Regions from separate parts of the Kitasatospora sp. NPDC002522 genome, predicted to be linked through region 3. Evidence: riboswitches for the same ligand, from Rfam matches in the RefSeq annotation. Region 3 holds a riboswitch; each other region holds the start of a gene.
What was found. Region 3 has a riboswitch for cyclic di-AMP ahead of ACWD4U_RS19415 (M23 family metallopeptidase). Riboswitches for the same ligand answer to the same signal wherever they lie in the genome.
Positions count from the first base shown of each region.

Region 1: it holds a riboswitch for cyclic di-AMP, as region 3 does, so the genes downstream of both, ACWD4U_RS22770 (transglycosylase family protein) here and ACWD4U_RS19415 (M23 family metallopeptidase) in region 3, are expected to answer to the same signal.
Region 2: it holds a riboswitch for cyclic di-AMP, as region 3 does, so the genes downstream of both, ACWD4U_RS15025 (glycoside hydrolase family 16 protein) here and ACWD4U_RS19415 (M23 family metallopeptidase) in region 3, are expected to answer to the same signal.
Region 4: it holds a riboswitch for cyclic di-AMP, as region 3 does, so the genes downstream of both, ACWD4U_RS02575 (C40 family peptidase) here and ACWD4U_RS19415 (M23 family metallopeptidase) in region 3, are expected to answer to the same signal.

Region 1 is NZ_JBSFXE010000027.1:92,830-98,418, reverse strand. Features, by position in the region: gene ACWD4U_RS22775 (hypothetical protein) at 1-1,766, opposite strand, end outside; cyclic di-AMP (ydaO/yuaA leader) riboswitch at 2,273-2,443, shown strand; gene ACWD4U_RS22770 (transglycosylase family protein) at 2,449-3,717, shown strand; gene ACWD4U_RS22765 (hypothetical protein) at 3,857-4,057, shown strand; gene ACWD4U_RS22760 (AMP-dependent synthetase/ligase) at 4,182-5,589, shown strand, end outside.
Region 2 is NZ_JBSFXE010000014.1:158,214-163,802, forward strand. Features, by position in the region: gene ACWD4U_RS15020 (GTP cyclohydrolase II) at 19-723, shown strand; gene ACWD4U_RS15025 (glycoside hydrolase family 16 protein) at 755-1,882, opposite strand; cyclic di-AMP (ydaO/yuaA leader) riboswitch at 1,886-2,061, opposite strand; gene ACWD4U_RS15030 (FAD-dependent oxidoreductase) at 2,255-3,466, shown strand; gene ACWD4U_RS15035 (carboxylate--amine ligase) at 3,502-4,740, opposite strand; gene ACWD4U_RS15040 (family 16 glycosylhydrolase) at 4,781-5,589, opposite strand, start outside.
Region 3 is NZ_JBSFXE010000021.1:82,756-88,344, reverse strand. Features, by position in the region: gene ACWD4U_RS19430 (GNAT family N-acetyltransferase) at 1-380, opposite strand, end outside; gene ACWD4U_RS19425 (PP2C family protein-serine/threonine phosphatase) at 585-1,799, shown strand; gene ACWD4U_RS19420 (hypothetical protein) at 2,200-2,394, shown strand; cyclic di-AMP (ydaO/yuaA leader) riboswitch at 2,762-2,918, shown strand; gene ACWD4U_RS19415 (M23 family metallopeptidase) at 2,920-3,909, shown strand; tRNA gene ACWD4U_RS19410 (tRNA-Gly) at 4,041-4,114, opposite strand; tRNA gene ACWD4U_RS19405 (tRNA-Pro) at 4,265-4,338, shown strand; gene tig (trigger factor) at 4,527-5,589, shown strand, end outside.
Region 4 is NZ_JBSFXE010000002.1:196,176-201,764, forward strand. Features, by position in the region: gene ACWD4U_RS02560 (hypothetical protein) at 1-157, shown strand, start outside; gene ACWD4U_RS02565 (NYN domain-containing protein) at 384-1,805, shown strand; gene ACWD4U_RS02570 (C40 family peptidase) at 2,003-3,040, shown strand; cyclic di-AMP (ydaO/yuaA leader) riboswitch at 3,404-3,555, shown strand; gene ACWD4U_RS02575 (C40 family peptidase) at 3,570-4,643, shown strand; gene ACWD4U_RS02580 (C40 family peptidase) at 4,852-5,589, shown strand, end outside.

The sequences.
Region 1 (5,589 bases), on a different contig from region 3:
GTCTCGCCCGCCAGCTGGTGCTTGAGGGTGGCGACCGCGTAGTCGGACTGCCCGGCCGCGTCGATCAGCAGGCCGTCGAAGACCGTGCCCTTGTCCCGGCCGAGCGCGTGCACCGCGATGCCGCCGGCCGCGTTGCCGTACAGCACCGAGGCGCCGTAGTCGAAGTCGTTCAGGTACGCGCCGTGCTCGATGCCCCAGCCGCCGTTGTGGTACGCCGCGAACTGGCTGACGGTGTGGTGGTGTTCGGCGTTCAGCCAGACGAAGATGCCGTTCTCCAGGTTGTTGTGCGCCAGGCACCGTTCGAAGGTCCACACGCCCTCGCTGGTCTCCGGCCACTCGTACCCGGACGCCCCGGTCGCGCCCTGCACGCCCACCGCCACGCAGTCCCGGGCGAACGAGCCGGTGCCCGCGCCGAGGCTGAAGCCGGTCAGCCGGTAGCCGCGCGGGTTGGGTTCGAAGACGGTGCGGGAGGCGACGCAGCCCTCGTAGCCGATGTCGTCGGACGGGCCCTGCGGCGTGCGGGTGTCGATCGGGCCGTCCCACCAGTAGGCGTCCTCCCAGGTCTGGTGGGAGATGCAGCCGCGGAAGGTGATGCCGTGGCTGGCGTGCGGCACGAACGCGTGGCTGCCGGTGTCGCGGACCACCACGCCCTCCACCACGGTGCCGCGCGAGGCGTTCAGCAGCATGTGGAAGTGCAGCCCGTACCGGCCCAGCACCGGCTCGGTGACGGGCTGTCCGTTCCAACTGTCCTTGCCGGCCGAGCGCGGGCCCATCCAGCGGATCGCCGCGTGCCGGACGTCCGCCGGGCGGCTCGACGTGACGTGGACGTGCGCCCGGCCCTGCTCGGTGCCCTCGATCCGGACGTTGCGGGTCAGGTTGAGCACCTCCGCGCCGAGCGTGAGCCCGCCACCGAGCGCGACCCGCGGGTGGGCGTGCTGCAGCGGCGCGTCCAGGGTGACGGCGGCGCCGTCGATCGCCTTGACGGTGCACAGGTCGTAGGCGGTGGAGAAGTCGGCGGTGTCGGGCGGGGCGGTCGGGGTGACGGCGAGTTCGTCGCCGACCTGCCAGCCCTCCGGCGCGGCGGCCAGCCGGAGGGTGGCGTCGCCCGGCTTGAGGTCGGCGGCGGCCCGGACCCAGGCGGTGCGCGGCGCACCGTCCAGCCGCAGGTACCCCTGCCCGGTGACCCACAGGCCGGTGTCGGTGTCGACCACGGTCATCCCGCCGCCCTGGAAGCGGTGTTCGTCCACGGACGGGAAGCGCAGGGTGTGCACGGCCGCGCCGCTCGGGGCGAGCGCGAGCGAGCCGCGGACCTCCACGTTGCCGGCGCTGGCCAGGGTCACCGAGCGGTCCTTGGCGAAGACCAGCGAACCGCCGGTGTCCACCAGCAGCGAGCCGACCTGCACGTCGGTGTCGAGCAGCACCCGGTCGGTGATCCGCACCGCGCTCTTCGGGCCCGGCAGCTGCCCGCCCCAGCCCTTGGCGTCCGACCACTTGCGGCCGCCCTCGTCCACCGGCGGCGCCGGCGGCAGCGGCGCCGGGCTGGACGGCGGCGGCGCGGCCGGGCTGCTGTTGCTCATGGCACCGTGCTGATGGTCGCTCATGCTCGGCAGCGCGACGGGCGTCTGGACCACACCTCCGGCCAGCGACCCGCGCAGCGCCACTCCCCCGCCGACCGCGGCCACCGTCCCCGCCGCCAGCCACCCCAGTAACCGCCGCCGCCCCACCACCGGCCGCCGATGCCGCCCGCCGTCCTGCTGCCGCTCCACCGCCGCCGCCCTTCCGGGGCCCGCTACCCCGACTCAACTCGAGGGCAGCATAGGCAGAGGAGGTGTCGAAGCCACGCATCTCGGCATCCGAGTAAGCATCCTGACGTAGCGTCAGGCACGTGCGTTCGAGAACGCATCGGGAGCGAGCCGGAATTCCGGAAAGGCCTTGCGATCAGAGGGAGATTATCCACCAAACATCGGCAAAACCATCCAAAACGTCCGCCGATCCACTCGCACCGAACACTCACCAAAGCCACCATAAGGCATGGATCAGAACGTAAGGTGACAAACGGGACACAAGATCGGCCGACCCCTGACGCGAAAACAGATTCCGGACCACCCATCGGAGTTCGCCGGAAATTCCTTGATCGCCATTCCGAAAGAAAGTGACCCCCCTCACAGCCATTTGCGAATTGCTCTTGACTCCGCTTAATCTCCTGCCCACGTTCGTGGTCACACGGACCCAGTTCGCCCGGAACGCCGAGTCCTGCCGCCGGGTGCGCTGGCATTGCGATACGCACCACGGCAGGGGCGGGGGAACCAGGTAAGTCGCCCGGGAGTGGTCGAAGGCCGCTCCGGGGCTTGGGGTGAAGCCGTGCACGCCGTCAGGTGTGCGCGGCCGGGCAACTCCAGCCCGAATCCGACAGCTCACCTCGCAGGCGTGGGAGAGGAACGCTTCTTCATGCTGCCCATCAGCGCCAAGCGCGCCCGCCGCCTGATCGCGACCACCGGCGTCGTCGGCATCGGCCTCACCGTTCCCTGCCTGGCCTCCGGCTCCGCCTCGGCCGCCTCGGTGTCGACCTGGGACAAGGTCGCGCAGTGCGAGTCCAGCGGCGACTGGTCGATCAACACCGGTAACGGCTTCTACGGCGGCCTCCAGTTCACCAACAGCACCTGGGCCGCCTTCGGCGGCACGGCGTACGCCTCGCGCGCCGACCTGGCCACCAAGGACCAGCAGATCGCCACCGCCGAGAAGGTGCTGGCCGTGCAGGGCCCCGGCGCCTGGCCGGTCTGCTCGATCCAGGCGGGTCTGACCAAGGGCGGCTCCGCCCCGCAGGTCGACACCTCGGCCGGCCAGAGCGCGGCCAAGACCCAGCAGCCCAAGGCCCAGCAGCAGGCCCCGGCCGCCGCCCCGCAGGCGAAGGCCGAGACCAAGCCGGCCCAGCAGCCGCAGCAGCCGGCCGCCCAGCCGCAGCAGAGCACCCAGGCCGCCGAGACCTACACCGTGGTCGCGGGCGACTGGCTGTCCACCATCGCGCAGAGCCACCACGTGGACGGCGGCTGGCAGAAGCTGTACGACCTGAACCGCTCCCTCCTGACCGAGGGTCCGGACATGATCTACCCGGGTCAGCAGCTCTCGCTGGGCAACGTCGCGACCGCCTCCGCCCCGGCCGAGCAGTCCACCAAGTCGTCGTGGAACGGCTCGCACGACTCCTGGAACAACGGCTCCTCGCACCAGGGCACCGGCAAGAACACCACCCAGAGCACCGGCTCCACCGCCGCCGCCAAGAGCAGCACCGCCAAGGCGAGCACCTCGACCATCGCGGCGAGCACCACCAAGTCCGCCACCACCACCGCCTCCGCGGTGACCGGTTCCAAGGCCGCCGCGGTGAACTTCGCGCTGTCCAAGGTCGGCCAGGCGTACGTCTACGGCGGTACCGGCAACGGCGGTTGGGACTGCTCGGGCCTGACCCAGGCGGCCTTCCGCCAGGCCGGCATCAGCCTGCCGCGGGTGGCCGCCGACCAGGCGGACTACTCGACCCGGGTGTCGCTGGACAACCTGCAGCCGGGCGACCTGCTGTTCTGGTCCAGCAACGGCGCCAACTCGGGCGTGTACCACGTGGCGATGTACGTCGGCGGCGGCAAGTACGTCGAGGCGGCCAACCCGAGCGCCGGTGTGCGCACGGAGACCATCGCCAACTGGGCGCCGGACTTCGCCGGCCGGGTCTGACCCGTCCGCCCACCCAGTGCCTGACGCGGGCCCGGCCCGCGCCTGATGCACCGCTGCCCTCGGGGACCCTGGTCGGCTCCGGGGGCAGCGGCCTATGCTCGGCCGGACGGACCTGTCCCGAGCGTTCAGGAGCGACCCGATGGCCAAGGTGACGATCTCGCTCGACGCGGACCTCGCGCTCGAGGTGATGATGCGGGTCGGCACGACCAGTCCGCAGGACGCGGTGGAGCTGGTGGTGCGCGACTACCTCTCGACCGGCAGGCGCACCGAGGCGATCACCGGCAACGACCGGGAGAACGAGCGGTTCACCGGTCCCGCGCCGCAGGCCGACCAGGGCTGACGCTCCGTCAGGGAACACGCACCTTTTACACAATCTCCGGCACCGTCAAGGAACTTACCGTCTAGTAAGTTTACTGCCGAGTACCTACCCTTGGCGGACCCCCACCACCCAAGGGAGTCCGCTCATGGCACATCCCCTCGCCCGTGCCGGGCGCACTGAACACCTGATCGACCGCGTGCCGGTCCGGACCGTCCGCTCCGGCGGGCGGGTGGTCGAGGCGCACAGCCCCCACCTGGTCGCGCCGCCGGAGACCGGCAGCCTCGCCGACCTGCCCTTCCGCAACGCGCAGGAGGACCCGGCGGCCCGGGTCGCCAGCAGGCGCCGGGCCGACGGCGGTTGGGAGCACCTGACGGCCCGTCAGTTCGCCGACCAGGTGGCGACCACCGCGCGCGGACTGGTCGCGGCCGGGGTGCGGCCCGGCGACCGGGTCGCACTGATGTCGCGCACCCGGTACGAGTGGATGCTGCTGGACTTCGCGGCCTGGTCGGCCGGCGCCTCGGTGGTGCCGGTGTACCCGACCTCCTCGGTCGAGCAGGCGGAGTGGATCGTCCGGGACTCCGGCGCGGTGCTGGCGGTCGCGGAGGACGCCGAGACCGCGGAGGTGCTGACCGTCGCGATCGCCCGCACCGGCGGGACGGTCCCGCTGTGGCGGCTCGACGAGGACGCCGTCGGCGCCCTCGCCGAGCTCGGACAGGCGGTGCCGAACGCCGAGTTGGAGCGGCGGCGGGCGGCGCTCGGCCCGCGCAGCGAGGCCACCCTGATCTACACCTCGGGGACCACTGGGCGACCCAAGGGCTGCCTGCTCACGCACGGCAACTTCCTGACCGGGGCGGCGAACTGCCGGGCGCTGCTGGAACCGGTCTTCGAGGAGGTCACCGGCGAGGCTCCGTCCACCCTGCTGTTCCTGCCGCTCGCCCACGTGCTGGGCCGGATGATCCAGGTGACCTGCGTGCACGGGCGGATCCGGGTCGGCCACAGCCCGTCCCTGAAGCCCGATCAACTGCGGCCGGACCTGGCCGAGTTCGGGCCCACCTTCGTGGTCGGGGTGCCCTACCTGTTCGAGAAGATCCACCAGGTGGGGCGGGCCCAGGCGCAGGCCAGGGGCGCGGTGAAGCTGTTCGACCGGGCGGCGCGGGTCGCGGTGCGCTACGCCCGGGCCGAACTCGCCGCCCTGGCGGGCGAGGGAGGGCCCGCGCCGCTGTCGCTGCGGATGGCCCACGGCGTGTACGACGTGCTGGTGTACCGCAGGGTCCGGCAGGCGATGGGCGGGAAAATCCGGTACGCGATCAGCGGCGGCTCCTCGATCGACCCGGAGCTGCTGCTGTTCTTCGCCGGCGCCGGGGTGCTGGTGCACGAGGGCTACGGGCTGACCGAGACCACCGGCCCGTCCACCGTGAACCCGCCGCTGCGGCCCCGCCCCGGCACGGTCGGCCCGCCGGTGCCGGGCACCGCGGTGCGGATCGCCGAGGACGGCGAGGTGCACCTGAGCGGTGATCAGATCTTCGACGGCTACTACGAGTTGGGCGCGCCGC
Region 2 (5,589 bases), on a different contig from region 3:
ACCACCGGAGGCCCCGCCATGACGGACACCGCGACGCAGCCGCAGACGCCGACCGACCCGCAGCTCGACACCCCGGTCGCGGCCGGCCTGCCGCTGCCCGCCGCCACCGTGCGCTCCCGGGTGCACATCCCGCTCGGCTTCGGCGACGGCTACCAGGTCGAGGCGGAGGTGTTCACCTTCCGCGGCCTCGCCGACGGCGCCGAGCACCTCGCACTGGCCCTGGGCGAGCCGTCCACCGAGCCCGGCGCCCCCGCCCCGCTGGTGCGCCTGCACTCCGAGTGCCTCACCGGCGACGTCTTCGGCTCGGCCCGCTGCGACTGCGGCCCGCAGCTGCGCGAGTCCGTCGAGAAGATCGCCGAGGCCGGCGGGTACCTGCTCTACCTGCGCCAGGAGGGCCGCGGCATCGGCCTCTACAACAAGCTCGACGCCTACGCCCTGCAGGACACCGGTCTCGACACCTACCAGGCCAACGCCGCGCTCGGCCTGCCCGAGGACGGCCGCGACTACACCGCCGCCGCCCAGATGCTGACCACCCTCGGCGTCCCCGCCGTCCGCCTGCTCAGCAACAACCCCGACAAGGCCGCCCAGCTCACCGCCCTCGGCATCACCGTCGCCGACCGCGTCCCCACCGGCGTCCACGCCTCCCCCAGCAACCTGCGCTACCTGCGCGCCAAGGTCGAGCACACCGGCCACTCGATCCCGCTCGCCCGTCTGGTCGGCTGACACAGGCCGCCGACCAGACGGGGCGCGGGGACTAGCCCGCCTTCCAGAAGCGCACCGAGTCGATGGCGATGTCGGCCGAGGAGCCGACCGCCGCGGTGGTGCCGCCGAGCGAGGTCTCGGACTGCAGCACCCAGTGCATCGGGGTGTTCGGCACCCGCGAGGTGGAGTGGCCGATCAGCTTGCCGTCCAGGTAGAACTTCAGGTCGTTCGCCTGCCACTCGATCCGGCTGGTGTGCCAGGCGCCCGCCACCGGGACGTTGGCGTTGAAGGCGTCCTGGTCGCTGCCGGCCGTCGCGCCCTGGCGGTGCATGAACGCGCCGACGTTGCCGCACAGGTCGCCCTCGGGGAAGTCGACCTCCCCGTCACGCGGCCAGGTGTAGGAGTCCGGCCAGAGCAGCCACGCCACCTTGTAGCCGGTCGCGCAGGTGGCCTTCCAGGTGACCTCGTAGGTGCCGTAGGTGGTGTTCTGCGGCAGCTTCGGCGTGGGCGCGGCGACCCAGGTGCCGCCGCTGTCCCGGTTCAGGTGGATGTTCATCTGCCCGTTCGCGATGGACAGCGTCTTGGCCGGGTTGTAGGTGCCGTTCTTCGAGGTGTCCTGCCAGCCGGACGGGTAGGCCCACCACTTGGCGTCCACCGCGGACGGCAGCCCGGTGCAGTGGCTGGTCTGCAGCGGCCCGTTGGCGCTGCAGCCGGTCCAGCTGCCCAGCGGCACCGATGCGGAGCTGAAGTCGTCCTCCCAGGTCGGCGTGCCCGCGCCGGCGCCGCCGGTCGGCGCGGGAGGCGTCGTCGCGGTCGGGCTCGGCGTCGCGGTCGCGGCCGGGGTGGTGGCCGCGGGCGCCGGCGCCGAGGCGCTGGCGGTCGGGCTGGCGAACGGCGACTGGGCCGGCAGCGGACTGGTCGCGGCCGCCGTCGGGGTCGGCGTCGGTGTCTGAGCCGGGGTCGGTGTCTGAGCCGGAGCCGATGTCGTGGCGGACGCCGTGGCGGCCGGGGTGGTCGCGGTCGGGGTGGTCGTGGGCGCCGCGGTGGGGGCCCAGGTGCGGTACTTGCCGGCGCGGTAGTGGCCGGCGGCGTCTGCCGTGCCCGGGCTGGCCAGCGCGAGCGCGGCGACGGCCAGGCCGGTCGCGGCGGCGACCCTGGCAGGTGTGGCGGAGAGGCGCATGGTTGTCATCCTCGGCGACGCCTACGAGGTGAGCTGTCGGGTTCGGGCCGCACGAGTGGCCCGGCCGTCTGTGGAACGGCTTCACCCCGAGCCGCGACCGTCCGCGGGAATGCGGGGGCCGGGCGTACTGACCTGGTTCCCCCGCTCCCGTCCGTTCCGTAGCTCGGTGTGCCGCAGCCGGGTGGACGGGATTCGGCGTCCCGGCCGCGGTGCCCGCTCGGTGGCGGGCGCCCGTGCAGGCTAGCCGCAGGACGCGTACAAGACAATTGCCGGTCCGGTCGACGTGCCCGACGCGGGGCCGGACCGCATCCTGGATGCACCCCGACGGAGGAGGTGCCCGATGACGGCGCGGCAGCGGAGAGGGCGGCGGCCGTGAGTGCCGCGGTGGCGGTGACGGTGGTCGGCGCCGGACCGTACGGGCTTGCGGTGGCGGCGCATCTGCGGGGGCGGGGAGTGCCGACGCGGGTGTTCGGCGAGCCGATGGGCAGCTGGCGGGCGCGGATGCCGATCGGGATGTTCCTGAAGTCGACCCCGGCGGCGTCGAGCATCTCGTCGCCGCGCCCCGGGTTCGGCTTCAACGACTTCCGGCGGGCGCACGGCGAGCGGCCGGTCGGCGCCCGGTACCCCATTCCGGTGGCGGAGTTCATCCGCTACGGCGAGTGGTTCCAGCGCCAGTGCGTGCCGGACGCCCAGAACAGCGAGGTGGTCTCGGTCACCCCGGAGGCCGGCCGGTTCCTGGTGCGGCTGGCGGACGGTGAGTCCTTCGAGTCCCGCGCGGTGGTGCTGGCCACCGGGTTCCCGCCGTACGCCTGGATCCCGCCGGTGCTGCGCCCGCTGCTGGAGGCGGGCGCAGCCTCGCACTCCAGCGCGCTGACCGACCCGGCGGCGTTCGCCGGGCGGCGGGTCGCGGTGGTGGGGGCGGGGCAGTCCGCGCTGGAGGGGGCGGCGCTGCTGAGCGAGGCGGGGGCCAGCCCGGTGGTGGTGGCGCGCCGGGAGCGGCTGCTGTTCGGCGCGCCGCCGCCGGTCGACGGCGGCGCGGACCGTCCGCTGGCGACGCGGCTGCGCAGCCCGGTCTCGCCACTGGGCCCTGGCTGGCCGCTGATGGCGTTCAGCCGGGCACCGGCCGCCTTCCGCCACCTGCCCGACGGGACCCGGGAGCACTACGTCCGGACGGTCCTCGGCCCGGCGGGCGCCTGGTGGCTGCGCGAGCGGGTCGACGGGGTGCTGCCGGTGGTGACCGGCCGCGAACTGGCGGGCGCCGACCTGAACGGCGCGGTGCGGCTGTCGCTGACCGGGCCGGGCGGGCCGGTCGAGGCCGACCACGTCCTGGTGGCGACCGGTTTCCGGGTGGACGTCTCGCGGCTGGCGATCCTGGACCCGTCCCTGCGCGCGGCGGTGCGCACCCACGCGGGCGCGCCGCGGCTCTCGGCCGGCTTCGAATCCTCGGTGCCGGGGCTGTACTTCACGGGCCTGGCCGCCGCGGACGCCTTCGGCCCGGTGATGCGCTTCGTCTGCGGCACCGGCTTCGCGGCCGGCCGCCTGTCCCGCGCGCTTGCCGCACGGCGGTCCCGACCCGCCGCCTGACGCGCTCGCCCCGGCTACGCGCTCGCTCCGTCGGCTCAGCCGTGCGACCTGCCGGCGACGGCCCGGACCCGGTGGGCCACGCCGTGGATCAAGGAGGCGGCGCTGCGGGTGATCTCCACGGCGACCGGGACGGGGTCGTCGCGGCAGGCCCAGGCGCGGACGGTGCCGCGGCGCGGGAGGACGTCGCGCGGCGGGCGGCGGTCCTGCCAGGCGTTGGCGGCGGCGGAGAGCAGGTCGAGGCGGCCGACCTTGAAGCTGCGCACCAGTTGCGCGCCGGGCGGGACGTCGCGTCCGGTGAGCCACAGGTGCAGGGCGCGGACCACGTCGACGCCGCCGGTGGTCTCGAACAGCCGGAACTGGGCGCCCTGGCGGGGGTTGAAGTCGACCAGCTTGTAGCGGCCGTCGCGGCGGTCGTAGCGCCAGTCCAGGTCGGCGATCCCGCTGTAGCCGATGGAGCGGCACAACCGGGCGGCGAGTTCGGCGAGTTCGGGGTTGGGCAGCGAGCGGGCCAGGGTGGTGAAGCCGCCGCCGGGAGGCCAGTCGCGCTGCTTGAGGCCGGTGAAGACCGCCAGCGGTTCGCCGTCGCGCCCGCAGGTCAGGTGGGTGAACCAGTCCTCGGAGTGCTCGCGCGGCACGTACTCCTGGGCGAGGACGGAGAGTTGCCCGTCGGCGCGGGCCAGGGCGCGCAGTTCGGCCTCGTCGCGGACCAGGGTGGTGTGCGTGACCACGGGGTGGGCGAGCCGGCTGAACGGGGCGAGGTTCTTCAGCACCAGCGGATAGCCCACCTGCCTTGCCGCGTCGAGGAGTTCCGCGCCGGTTCCGGGTGTCGCGGTGCGCGGCGCGGGGACGTCGTGGGCCTGGCAGATCCGGTACAGGCCGCCCTTGTCGGCGAGTTGGCGTGGCAGCGTGGCGGGGACGGGCGGCAGCAGCAGGTAGGGGGCGAGCTCGGCGGCGTGCTCGGCGAGGATGCAGGCGGACTCGTCGTCGGTGGCGACGGCGACCGCGGGCCGGCCGATCGAGCGGGCCACCGAGCGGATGGTGTCGACGAGTTGGTCGGACGGCTCGCCGCCGGTGGTGGGCCGCACGTGCACCCCGGTGAGGTAGTGCGAGACGGCGGTCGCGGTGAGGCGGCTCTCGACCATGGCGTGCACGGGCACGCCGAGCCGGCCGAAGGAGCGCACCGCACCGATGGGGCTGTGCGAGTGCGGGTAGTGGCCGACCCGCACCATCAGGACGGGGACCTCCCGGTCCAGTTCGGGCCTGAGCTGCGGCACGGTGGATCACCTTCTCCGATCGGCGACGTGCGCGGGGCGTTCAGTGCTGCCACACCGCGACCCAGTCCACGTCGAACCGGGCGTTCTGCACGGCGGGGGGTGGGGCGGAGGGGTATCCGGCGGCCAGGTTGAGGACGATCTCCATCGGCACGTGCGGCACCCGCGCCGGGTCGGTGACCTGGAAGCGCTGGACGCCGTCGACGTACCACGTGACGGAGTCCGGCTCCCAGTCCACGGCGACCAGGTGGTATCCGTCGGCGAGGTCGACGGGGCCCCAGGTGGTACCGGTGTGGGTGTCCCGGCCGTCGGGTGTCTGCCAGTGCACGTTCATGTCGACCGCCTGGTTGTTGCCGGGGAACTCGGCGATGTCGAGTTCCGGCGGGGTGCTGCGGGTGTCCGCGGGGATCAGCCAGAACGCGGGGAAGAAGCCCTCGGCGGGGCCGGGGAAGCGGACCGCGGCCGCGAAGTAGCCGTAGGTGAAGGTGTGCCGCGGCTGGCCGGTCCAGGTGTCGCGGCCGGTGGTGACCATGCCGGAGGTCCACGGGTAGCTCTTCCCGTCGCTGCCCGTGGTCGGGTGGCGCGCCGCGGTGAGTTGCAGTCGGCCGTCGTGGACGGCGACCTGCCCGGGCCGGTACCACTCCAGCTCGTGGTTGCCGGCGTTGGTGCAGCCGTCGACGTTCCAGTCGTAGCACGTGGCCCAGTCGCCGCGGTCGAGCGAGGAACCGGTGAAGTCGTCCCGGAAGACGCCGTGCCAGGGGCCGGGCGCGGCGGGCTGGCCCGCCGCGCCCGTGGTGCCGGCGGCCTGGGCGGCGTTCCCGCCGGTGGGCTCGGGGTCGCCCTTGCCGAGGC
Region 3 (5,589 bases):
ATCGGCGGCTCCGAGGCGGTCAGCACCGCCAGCGGCTCACCGGCCGCCCGCACGTCGTCCAGCTGACGGCGCATCAGCGCAGTCAGCGCGCCGCGCCGCCGGTGCGTCGGCAGCACGCCCACCATGGTCACCCCCGCCGCCGGGACCACCGCACCGCCCGGCACCACCACCCGGAAGGTGAACGCCCCGCCGCCGCCGACCGTCCGCTCGCCCTCGCAGATCGACAGCGAGCGCTCCACCTCGGTCAACTCCCGCCACAGCGACCGCTCCTCGGGCGGCTCCTGGTCCCCGCCGAAGGCCACCTCCAGGTTCCGGTACCACTCCTCCCACTCCTCGGCGCGCAACGGCCGGACGGTCAGCTCGGGGTGTCGAATCGTCATGTACCCCTCCTATCACCCGATCCGGGCGATGGCGACGGAATTGCGGACGTGCCACCGGCCCGGCCGCCCCGGCGCCCGCCCTGCCGCCGGGTGGCCGCACCCCGGCCGCCCGGCGGCCGAAACCCGCCCGCGGCGCGCGGCCCGGCGCGCCCGGGCCGCCCACCCCGTCGACGCGCGCACCGCCGGTGGATAAGGTCGGACCCCATGGCCGACAGCACGCGGACGAGTGCGACGGGCCGCCCGGCCGCCAAGGCGGCCCGCGAGCCCGTGACGGCCCGGTGGCGCGCGGCGCTGTACCGGGCCCGACGCAGGCTGCGCCGAACCGGGGTGGACTACTTCCGCGGCGACGGCGCCGACTGGTGGGCCTTCGCGCTGCTCGCGCTGGCCGTCCCGCTGCTGGTCATGCTGAACGTCTGGATCCCCAACTGGTGCCCGCCCACCGCCCTGGTGCTGCCGATCCTGGCCGGCGCCCTGCTGCTGCGCCCCGGCACCCTGGTGCTGCTGTACGCGGTCGCGGCCGGCGGGCTGATCACCGAGTCCCTGGTGCACACCGGGGAGCGGACCGCGGCCGACAACCCCGACGCCTACATCTACGGGGTCACCCCCGGCGCGGCCCTGGTGGTCGGCGCGGTCGGCGTCGCCGGGCTGCTGGTCGCCCAGTTCCGCCGCCGGGTCGGCGTGCCGTGGCGCGGCGGCTCCACCATGCTCTTCGACCTGCGCGAGCGGATCCGGGTGCAGGGCCGCGTCCCCCGGCTCCCGGAGGGCTGGCACGCCGACATGGCGCTGCGCCCGGCCGGCGGCCAGTCCTTCTCCGGCGACTTCATGGTGGCCGCCCGCACCGGCCCCGGCGGCCGGGTGCTGGAGGCGGTGCTCGCCGACGTCTCCGGCAAGGGCATGGACGCCGGCAGCCGGGCCCTGCTGCTGTCCGGCGCCTTCGGCGGCCTGCTCGGCTCGCTGCCCGCCCACGACTTCCTGCCCGCCGCCAACGGCTACCTGCTCCGCCAGGACTGGGAGGAGGGCTTCGCCACCGCCGTCCACCTGGTGCTCGACCTGGACACCGGCGAGTACGAGCTGCTGTCGGCCGGCCACCTGCCCGGCATGCACCGCCTCGCCGGCGCCGGCCACTGGGAGGTCAAGCAGGCCGAGGGCCCGCTGCTCGGGGTGTACGACGGCGCCAAGTTCGAAGGGGTGCGCGGCACCCTCGGCCCCGGTGACCTGCTGCTGATGTGCACCGACGGCATGGTGGAGATCCCCGGCCGCGACCTCGCCGAGGGCATGGACCGGCTGATGGGCGAGGCGGACCGGCTGGTGGCCACCGCCCCGGTGGCCGGGCGCTCCGGCGCCGCGGTCCGGCTCATCGACACCGTCGCCAAGCACGTCAACGACGACCGCGCCGTGCTGCTGGTCTGGCGTCGCTGACTCCCGCCCGCGCCGGTCGGCGCACCGTGCGGGAGGCGCTCGCGGGCTGTCCACGGAGTGTCAACCCGGGACGTTGATCTTCGGCCAATTCTCCTGCGGCACCCGGGGAATGGATCACCTGCGGGTCTGCCTGCCGGTTTGCCGGGAGAGCCCCCGCAGTCCGCCGCCCGCCGACGGTCCGTCAAGGCCGGTCCGCTATGGTCACGGTCGGCGAAAATCAGTCTCATCGCGCGGGTTGCGGCGCCGGGCTTGTGGGCAAGTCCTTTACGCAGTCCGCACGAACGACCACACTGAGTCCGGATGGGCTGGTGGGGACACGGGGGGTTGGGGCCGGTTTCCGCCTGGAGCCATCTCCGGTTCCGACACGAGTCCCCGCCATGAACCGAGGAAGTGAGTCCGGGTGGCCTTCTCCGTCTCCGCGCTGGTCCTGTTCGGCATCGTCTGCGCCATCTTCATCCGCAACAAGCAGCTGAAGAGCGGGCACTTCATCGTCGCCGCGCTGTTCGGCTTCATGCTGAGCCAGTCGACCGCGGCCGGTCCGATCCAGCAGTTCCTCAACTCGGTCGCCAAAGCCATCTCCTCGATCGCGGGTTGACGCACCGTCGGCTCCCGGGGGGAACACCGCGACGGACGGGGAGGCGCCCCGCGCCGTCGCACCGGCCTGCCCGCGGGTGACCAGGGTCACCCGTTCCGTCACTCCGCGTCCGCACCGCACTGCGGAGGGTGCCCGAAATCGCCCCGCGTAGAGGGTTCGTAGGCACACCGTCATGATCCCGTGCGCGGACCGCAGCAGGCCGCTCGGCAGAGCGTGACCTGTCGATCCGTCAGCCCCTTCCCGATCTTGGGAACGGGGCTTTTCGGCGCTTGCCAGCCTCCTGACCCGTGGGTTTTGCTTCCTCAGCAGCCCGGCAATGGTCCGGGTGGGCCACCGAGCGGAACGCCTAGTCCTGCCGCCGTCCGGTGCCGACCAGATACCCAGTCACGGCAGGAGCGGGGGAACCACAGGTAAGTCGCCGGACCCGGAACACGGGCCCCGGCTCGGGGTGAAGCCGCGCTTGCGGCCGGGCAACTCTCGCCCGAACCCGACAGCTCACCTCGTAGGCGTCGGAGAGGAATGCTCATGTCCGTCAAGGGCAAGCACCGCAAGCCGCGTATGACCACCCTCGTCCGTATCGCCATCGCCACCGGCGTCGCCGGCGCCGCGGTCGGCCTCCCGGTGACCGCCGCTTCCGCGCACGTCACCACCGACCACCAGGACAACGGCCGCCAGTGGGCCCAGGTCTCGGTGGACGCCACCCCGGTCGCCGACACCGCCGCCGCCGCGCCGCAGGCCGCTCCGGCCGCCGCCGCGCACGACTACAAGGTCGTCTCCGGCGACACCCTGTCGAAGATCGCCACCGCCCAGAAGGTGGACGGCGGCTGGCAGAAGCTGTACCAGGACAACCGCTCGGTCATCGGCGGCAACCCGAACCTGATCTACCCGGGCCAGCAGCTCACCGTCAACGGCAAGGCCGCGGAGACCGCCGCCGCGCCGAAGACCGAGCAGGCCGCCCCGAAGGCCGAGCAGGCCCCGAAGGCGTCCAGCAACGACACCGCCAAGGCGTCCGGCTCCACCAAGTCGACCACCTCCGCGGCGAAGTCGACCACCTCCACCGCCAAGACCGTGCAGGCCGCCCCCAAGGCGTCCACCTCCTCGGTGGCCTCCTCCGGCTACGTCGCGCCGGCCCCCGGCAGCGTCACCACCGGTTACAAGGTGGCGGGCTCCAACTGGGCCAGCGGCTACCACACCGGCATCGACTTCCCGGTCTCCACCGGCACCAGCCTCAAGGCGATCGCCGCGGGCACCGTGGTCTCCGCCGGCAACGGTGGCGCCTACGGCAACCAGGTCATCATCAAGCTGGCCGACGGCAAGTACGCCCAGTACGCCCACCTCTCCTCGATCTCCGTCTCGGCCGGCCAGTCCGTGACGGCGGGTCAGCAGATCGGCCTGTCCGGCGCCACCGGCAACGTGACCGGCCCGCACCTGCACTTCGAGATCCGCACCACCCCGGACTACGGCTCCGACATCGACCCGGTCGCCTACCTGGCCGCCCACGGCGTCAACGTCTGATCCCCGCAGTAACCGTCGAAGGCCCCGCGCAGCGTTGCGCGGGGCCTTCGGGCTGCCGGGCGGAAACACCGACGGCCCGAGCGGAAACGCAGACGGCCCCAACTGCGGGTGCAGTCGGGGCCGTCGGGCTGTGGAGCGGGTGACGAGAATCGAACTCGCGTGACCAGTTTGGAAGACTGGGGCTCTACCATTGAGCTACACCCGCGTAGGCGTACCCGCACCGCCGTGGCGGTGGTGAGGACTGGCCTAGCGTACCTGGTCGGGGCCGCGGAATGCACACCGCTTTGCCGCCGTCGGCTCGCGGATTTCGCTCCGGTCGGGGGCGGGCCGACGTGTACTCTTCTGCTCGGCACCACGGGGTGTGGCGCAGGTTGGTAGCGCGTCCGCTTTGGGAGCGGAAGGCCGTCGGTTCGAATCCGGTCACCCCGACCGTGTGCGGCAGGGTCTCGTCCGGCGGGCGGGGCCCTGTTGTCGTCTTCCGCTTTTCCGGAACGCCGCCGGTGCCGGGCACAGTCGCTTTCGTGGTACCGGTAGGATGGACCGCTGGCGGTAGTACGGACAGCAATGCAGCCCCAACCGCCTATCGCCCTGACCGCAAGCCCCTAGGAGACCTAACCGTGAAGAGCGCCGTCGAGACTCTGAACCCGACCCGGGTTCGACTCACCGTCGAGGTGCCCTTCGAGGAGCTCAAGCCCAGCCTCGACGCGGCGTACAAGAAGATCAACCAGCAGGTCACCGTACCGGGCTTCCGTAAGGGCAAGATCCCGAACAAGGTGATCGACCAGCGGTTCGGCCGTGGCGCCGTGCTGGAGGAGGCCGTCAACGACGCGCTTCCGCGCTTCTACACGCAGGCCGTCGACGAGGGCCAGATCGACGTGCTGGGCCAGCCGGACATCACCGGCATCGAGGGTGTCGAGAACCTGGCGGACGGCGGTGACCTCAAGTTCGTCGCCGAGGTCGACGTGCGCCCCGAGGTCACCCTGCCCGACTTCACCGAGATCGCCGTCGTCGTCGACCCGATCGAGGTCAGCGACGAGGACATCGAGAAGTCGCTGGAGCAGCTCCGCGAGCGTTTCTCCTCGGTCAAGGACGTCGAGCGCGCCGCCGCCGAGGGCGACGTCGTGGTGATCGACCTGGAGGCCAAGGTCGACGGTGAGGTGCCGGACGACGGCACCGCCACCGGCGTGAGCTACGAGATCGGCTCCGGTCGTCTGCTGGACGGCATCGACGAGGCCGTGATCGGCCTGTCCGCCGGTGAGTCCAAGACCTTCACCAGCGCCCTCAAGGGTGGCAGCCAGACCGGCCAGGACGCCGAGGTCACGGTCACCGTGACCGCCGTCCAGGAGAAGGAACTCCCGGAGCTGGACGACGAGTTCGCGCAGCTGGCGAGCGAGTTCGACACCCTGGAGGAGCTGCGCGGGGACTCCCGCAAGCGCCTTGAGCGGATGAAGGAGTTCGACCAGGCCACCCAGGCCCAGGAGAAGGTCCTCGACGAGCTGCTCGGCCGGGTCGAGATGGACTACCCGGAGAAGCTCCTCCAGGACGAGATCGGCACCCGCAAGCACAACCTCGAGCACCACCAGCTGGAGCCGATGGGCCTGACCCTCGACACCTACCTGGCCTCCCAGGACAAGTCCCGCGAGGACTACGACGCGGAGACCGAGGAGCAGGCGAAGAAGG
Region 4 (5,589 bases), on a different contig from region 3:
CGACCTGTCCGGTGAGTCGAAGGTCGAGGAGACCGAGGTGCTCGCCGAGACCATCGAGTCGGTGCGCTGCCGCTGGTGCAACGCCGTCGACCAGGTCGAGCTGGTGGCCCGTCCCGGCGCCGACGACGCCGCGGCCGACGGCGGCCAGCAGGGCTGACGCCACCCCACCGCCCCGCCCTCCCGTCCGCACTCCGGACGGGGGCGCGGGGCGGACTCGTCGGTGGGGTGCTGTCGGTGCGGCACGGTAGACGGGACAATTACAGGAAGCGGTGGTTCACGGCGGCGCGGCAGACGGCCGGGCCGGGCCGCCCGGACCAGGATCGGAGCCGAGGACAGTGGTGGAGGCAGCGAACGCGCCCACGGGCACGGACGGGATCGCGTCCATTCCTGAGCCCGGACCGGTCGAGGAGCCGGACGGTGCGGCCGAGGCCCTCGCGGAGCAGCCCGGCGAGGATGCCGCCGAGGCCCTCGCGGAGCAGCCCGGCGAGGACGCCGCCGAGGTGACCGGCCGGGCGCTGCCCGAGGGCGTGCGCCGACGGGTGGTCGGGATCGCCTCCGACGCGCTGGGCGGCATCCCCGCCGCCGAACTGCCCGCCTCGCTGCGCCCGTACGCCAAGTTCACGCCGGCCCGGCGGGCCAAGTACGCGGCGACCGCGCTGGCCGCCGCGCTGGAGTCGGAGCCGGCCTTCCGGATCCGGATAGCCGAGCGCCTGCGGCTGGGCCAGCCGGACCTGGTGCGCGCGCTGGAGGCGGGCACCGTGCCGGCCGCGGCCGACCCGATGGACGTCGCCGCGGCGGCCTACCTGCTGCGCCCGACCGGCTGGACCCGGCTGGTGCACGAGGCCGGCGAGGAGGCCGAGCGGGCCGACGCGGAGGGCGCGGCGGCCGAGGCGGCCAGGCTGGCCGAACGGCTGCAGGAGGAGCTGGCGGAGGCCAGGTCGACGGCCCGCGGCGAGCTGGAGCGGGTCCGCACCGAGGCCGAGGGGGTGCGGCGGGAGGCCGACTCGCTGCGCAAGAAGGTCCGCTCGCTGGAGGCCGACACCCGCCGGGCCCAGGCCGAGAGCCGCCGCCTGGCAGGGGAGTTGGAGGCGGCGAAGGCCGCCGCCGCGGCCGAGCGCAGCGCCGCCGAGAGCGAGGCGCGCCGGCTGCGCCACCGGGTCTCCGAGCTGGAGACGGCGGTGGAGACCGGTCGCCGCACCGCCCGCGAGGGCCGCAGCGTCGAGGACATGCGGCTGCGCCTGCTGCTGGACACCGTGCTGCAGTCCGCGCAGGGCCTGCAGCGCGAACTGGCCCTGCCGGTCACCGCGCTGCGCCCGGCGGACCTGGTGGAGGCGGTGGAGCCGGGCTCGGCCTCGCCGAACGACGTGGCCCGGCGCGGCCTGGCCGAGGACGATCCGGCGCTGCTGGACCAGCTGCTGGCGATCCCGCAGGTCCACCTGGTGGTGGACGGCTACAACGTGACCAAGACCGGCTACCCGCAACTGCCGCTGGAGCAGCAGCGGCTGCGGCTGCTGGGCGGGCTGGCGATGCTCGCGCAGCGCACCCAGGCCGAGGTCACCTGCGTCTTCGACGGCCAGGACCTGGACGTCCCGGTGATCATGGCGCCGCCGCGCGGCGTGCGGGTGCGGTTCAGCCGCACCGGGGAGACCGCGGACGAGCTGATCCGCCGACTGGTCCGGGCCGAGCCGCAGGGCCGTCCGGTGGTGGTGGTCTCGGCCGACAAGGAGGTCGCGGACGGGGTGCGGAAGGCGGGCGCCCGCCCGGTCTCCTCGACGCTGCTGCTCAACCGGTTGTCCCGGACCTGACCTCGGCTGACGGCCGATCAGGCGGCCCCGCGAGGTTGCCGGAGTGTGTCGGTGTGGTGAAAGCGTCCGGGGAGGCCGGTTCGCGGGCACCTGGGAGTGGACGCGAAGGCTTGGACTTCACTAGGGTCTGGCGTCAAACCTATATTCCGGACTATCACTCCTAGGGGTGAGTCCAGCAGGAAGAAGGAGCACCTCCCTTGGCCTCCCACCGCCGTCCCAAGCAGCCGAGCCGCGCACGGGTCTCCGTGCTCACCGCTGCCGCCGCGACCGCGGTCGCCCTGTCGGCCCAGGTGAGCGCGCACGCCGCGCCCGCGTCGCCGAGCAAGGACGAGGTCAAGGCGCAGGTCGACAAGCTGCTCGAGGAGCAGGAGCAGGCGGCCGAGAAGTTCAACGGTGCCAAGGAGCGCTCCGACCAGCTGCGCAAGCAGGCCGACCAGCTGCAGGACCAGGTGGCCCGCAGCCAGGAGCAGATGACCGAACTGGCCTCCGGGCTGGCCGCGGTGGCGGGCGACCAGTACCGCCAGGGCGGGGTGGACCCGTCGATGCAGCTGATGCTCTCCGCCAACCCGGACACCTACCTCGCGCAGGCGTCCTCCTTCGACCAGGCCGCCAGCACCCAGGCGGAGACCCTGAAGTCGCTGAAGGACCAGCAGCGCCGGCTGGACCAGCAGAAGCAGGAAGCCGCCCAGGTGCTGGCCGAACTGGACAGCCAGACCAAGGCGTTGAACGACGCCAAGGCGGACGTCCAGGACAAGCTCCAGCAGGCGCAGAAGCTGCTCAGCAAGCTCAGCGCCGCGGACCGCGCCTCGATCCTGGAGGGCACCGGCGGCTCCGCCTCCCGCAGCGCCTCCCGGGTCGACATCTCCAGCCTCCCGCCGGCCAGCGGCTACGCCGCGGTCGCGGTGAAGGCCGCGCTCGGCAAGCAGGGCGCGCCGTACGTCTGGGGCGCGACCGGTCCGAGCAGCTTCGACTGCTCCGGCCTGATGCAGTGGGCCTACGCGCAGGCCGGCGTCTCGATCCCGCGCACCTCGCAGTCGCAGGCCACCGCGGGCGTCAACGTCGGCCGTGACTGGCACAACGCCCAGCCCGGCGACCTGGTCATCTACTACGGCGACCAGCACCACGTCGGCATGTACATCGGCAACGGCCTGGTGCTGCACGCGCCGCACACCGGCGACGTGGTGAAGACCATGGCGGTCGACACCCTGCCGATCAACACCATCCGCCGGATCTGACGATCCGACGAACCGGACATAAGCCCACAGAGGGCGACAACTGACGCACCGTGACACGCCCGGACGGGTCGAGATCTCCCTGTGATCCGCGACACGTCCGGGCGTGTCATTTCTCGACCATATGGTGAAAATCAATAAGCTCTACGTTACAGGCTGATCACGGTCGGTCAGATTCGTAATCGAATTCGACGCAGAATCAGATTTTCTTCTGACAAGGATTTGAACGGATCACGGATCGGTTACTAGGGTCATGCCTCGACCACCGCAATGTCGATCGCCCATGGGGGGCGACGGCGGAGGTCGCCGCCGAGTCCGTGACACAGCGGGCGGGCCGTCACCACGAGGCCTGCCGACGGGGATGCCCCTGCGGGGGTGCTGTCGAACGGAGCCGGGGAACCACGTTCCCCCGGGGTGAATCGGTGTCAGGTCGGCCGTAGCAGCGGCCGGTGAGGCACCGTAGGGCTTCTTCCGGCCCGAACCCGTCAGCTCACCCGGTAGGCGGTGTGTGAGGAAGAAGGAGTCCGCCTTCGTGGCGTCCCATCGTCGTCCCAAGCCCGCAGGCCGTGCCCGGGTCTCGATTCTCACTGCCGCCGCCGCCACCGCCGTGGCGCTCTCCACCCAGGGCGGTGCGCACGCCGGCCCGGCGCCGACCAAGGACCAGGTCAAGCAGCAGGTCGACCAGCTCAACGAGCAGGCCGAGGTGAAGACCGAGGCGTACAACGCCGCGGTGGTCAAGCAGCAGGACCTGCAGAAGCAGGTCGGCCAGCTGCAGGACCAGGTGGCGCGCCAGCAGGACCGGGTGACCACCGTTCAGGACAGCCTGGCCGGCATCGCCGCCGAGCAGTACCGCACCGGCGGCGTCTCGCAGACCATGCAGCTGATGCTCTCCAGCAGCCCGGACGCCTTCCTCGGGCAGGCCGGCGCGCTGGACCAGGTCGGCTCCACCCAGGCCGGGCTGCTGAAGTCCTTCAAGACCGAGCAGGCCGCGCTCGACCAGCAGCGCGACGAGGCCCAGCGCAAGCTCACCGAACTGGACGTCACCGCCAAGGCCCTGAAGGCCGACAAGGAGGACATCCAGGCGAAGCTGGCCAAGGCCACCGACCTGCTCAACTCGCTCACCCAGAAGGAGCGCGACGAGCTGGCCGCCGCCGAGGCGAAGGCCGCCGCGGACTCCCGCGCCCAGGCCGACACCGCCCAGCGCGCCTCCCGCGACGAGTCCCGCCCGGACCTCGGCGCCGTGAAGGCCACCTCCGGCTACGCCGGGGCCGCGCTCGCCGCCGCCACGTCCAAGCTCGGCAGCTGGTACTCCTACGGCGCGGCCGGTCCGACCACCTTCGACTGCTCCGGCCTGATGCAGTGGGCCTACGCGCAGGCCGGCGTCTCGATCCCGCGCACCTCGCAGGCCCAGGCCGGCGCCGGCACCCGGATCGGGTCGGACATCTCCAAGGCCCAGCCGGGCGACCTGATCATCTACTACGGCGACATGCACCACGTCGGCATGTACGTGGGCAACGGGCAGGTCCTGCACGCCCCGCACACCGGTGCGCAGGTCCGCTACGAGTCGGCCACCGCGATGCCGATCAACACCATCGTGCGGGTCTGACCCAGGGTCAGCGCGAACGGCCCGACACCCCCGACCTGGGGTGTCGGGCCTTCGTCGTCCCGATGTCCGATTCGCGGTCAAATATTCGAAGGTGTCAGGGTTTGGACTGGATCGATCCGACTCGCTAACCTCTGCCCCCGAGCCCCCGAGCGGACGGCCGCCCCGCCGGGCGGCGGCGGAGGCGGCCGCAGGAACGGAGTCCTCGCGCATGTCGGTGCACCGTCGCCCCCCACTGCCGGGCGTCCAGCGGTTGGCCCGCGCCCTGGCGCTCACCGCCGCCGCCGCGGGCGCGCTCGGCGTCACGGTCGCCGCCGCCGGCGCGGCGCCGCTCAGCCCGGCCGAGCCGCTGGGCCGCAAGGAGGTCAAGGCGCAGGTCGACCAGCTGTACGACGAGGCCGAGCAGGCCTCCGAGAAGTTCAACGCCGCCCAGGAGCAGCAGCGGAAGCTGCAGGCCGAGGCGGCCTCGCTGCAGGACCAGGTGGCCGCCGGGCAGGACGAGCTCAACCGGCTGACCGGCAACCTGGCCGCGGTCGCCGCCGCCCAGTACCGCGCGCAGGGCGTCGACCCCACCCTGCGGCTGATGCTCGACCGCGACCCGGCCGGCTACCTGGACGGCGCCCGCTCGCTCGACCAGGCCACCTCCCGGCAGAACGACACCCTGCGGGAGGTCGCCGACCGGCAGCGCCGGCTCGACCAGCGCCGCCAGGAGGCGACCGCCAAGCTCGCCGAGCTGGAGAACGTCCGGCAGTCGCTGGCCGCCGCCAAGGAGGACGTCAAGGCGCGGCTCGGCCGGGCCCAGCACCTGCTGAACGGCCTCGGCGCCACCGAGCGCGCCCGGCTGATCACCGACGACGCCCGGGAGGCCGAGCAGCGCGCCACCCGCGGCGCCGACCGGGTCGACCTCGGCGACCAGCCGCCCTCCTCGGACCGCGCCGCGGTCGCGCTG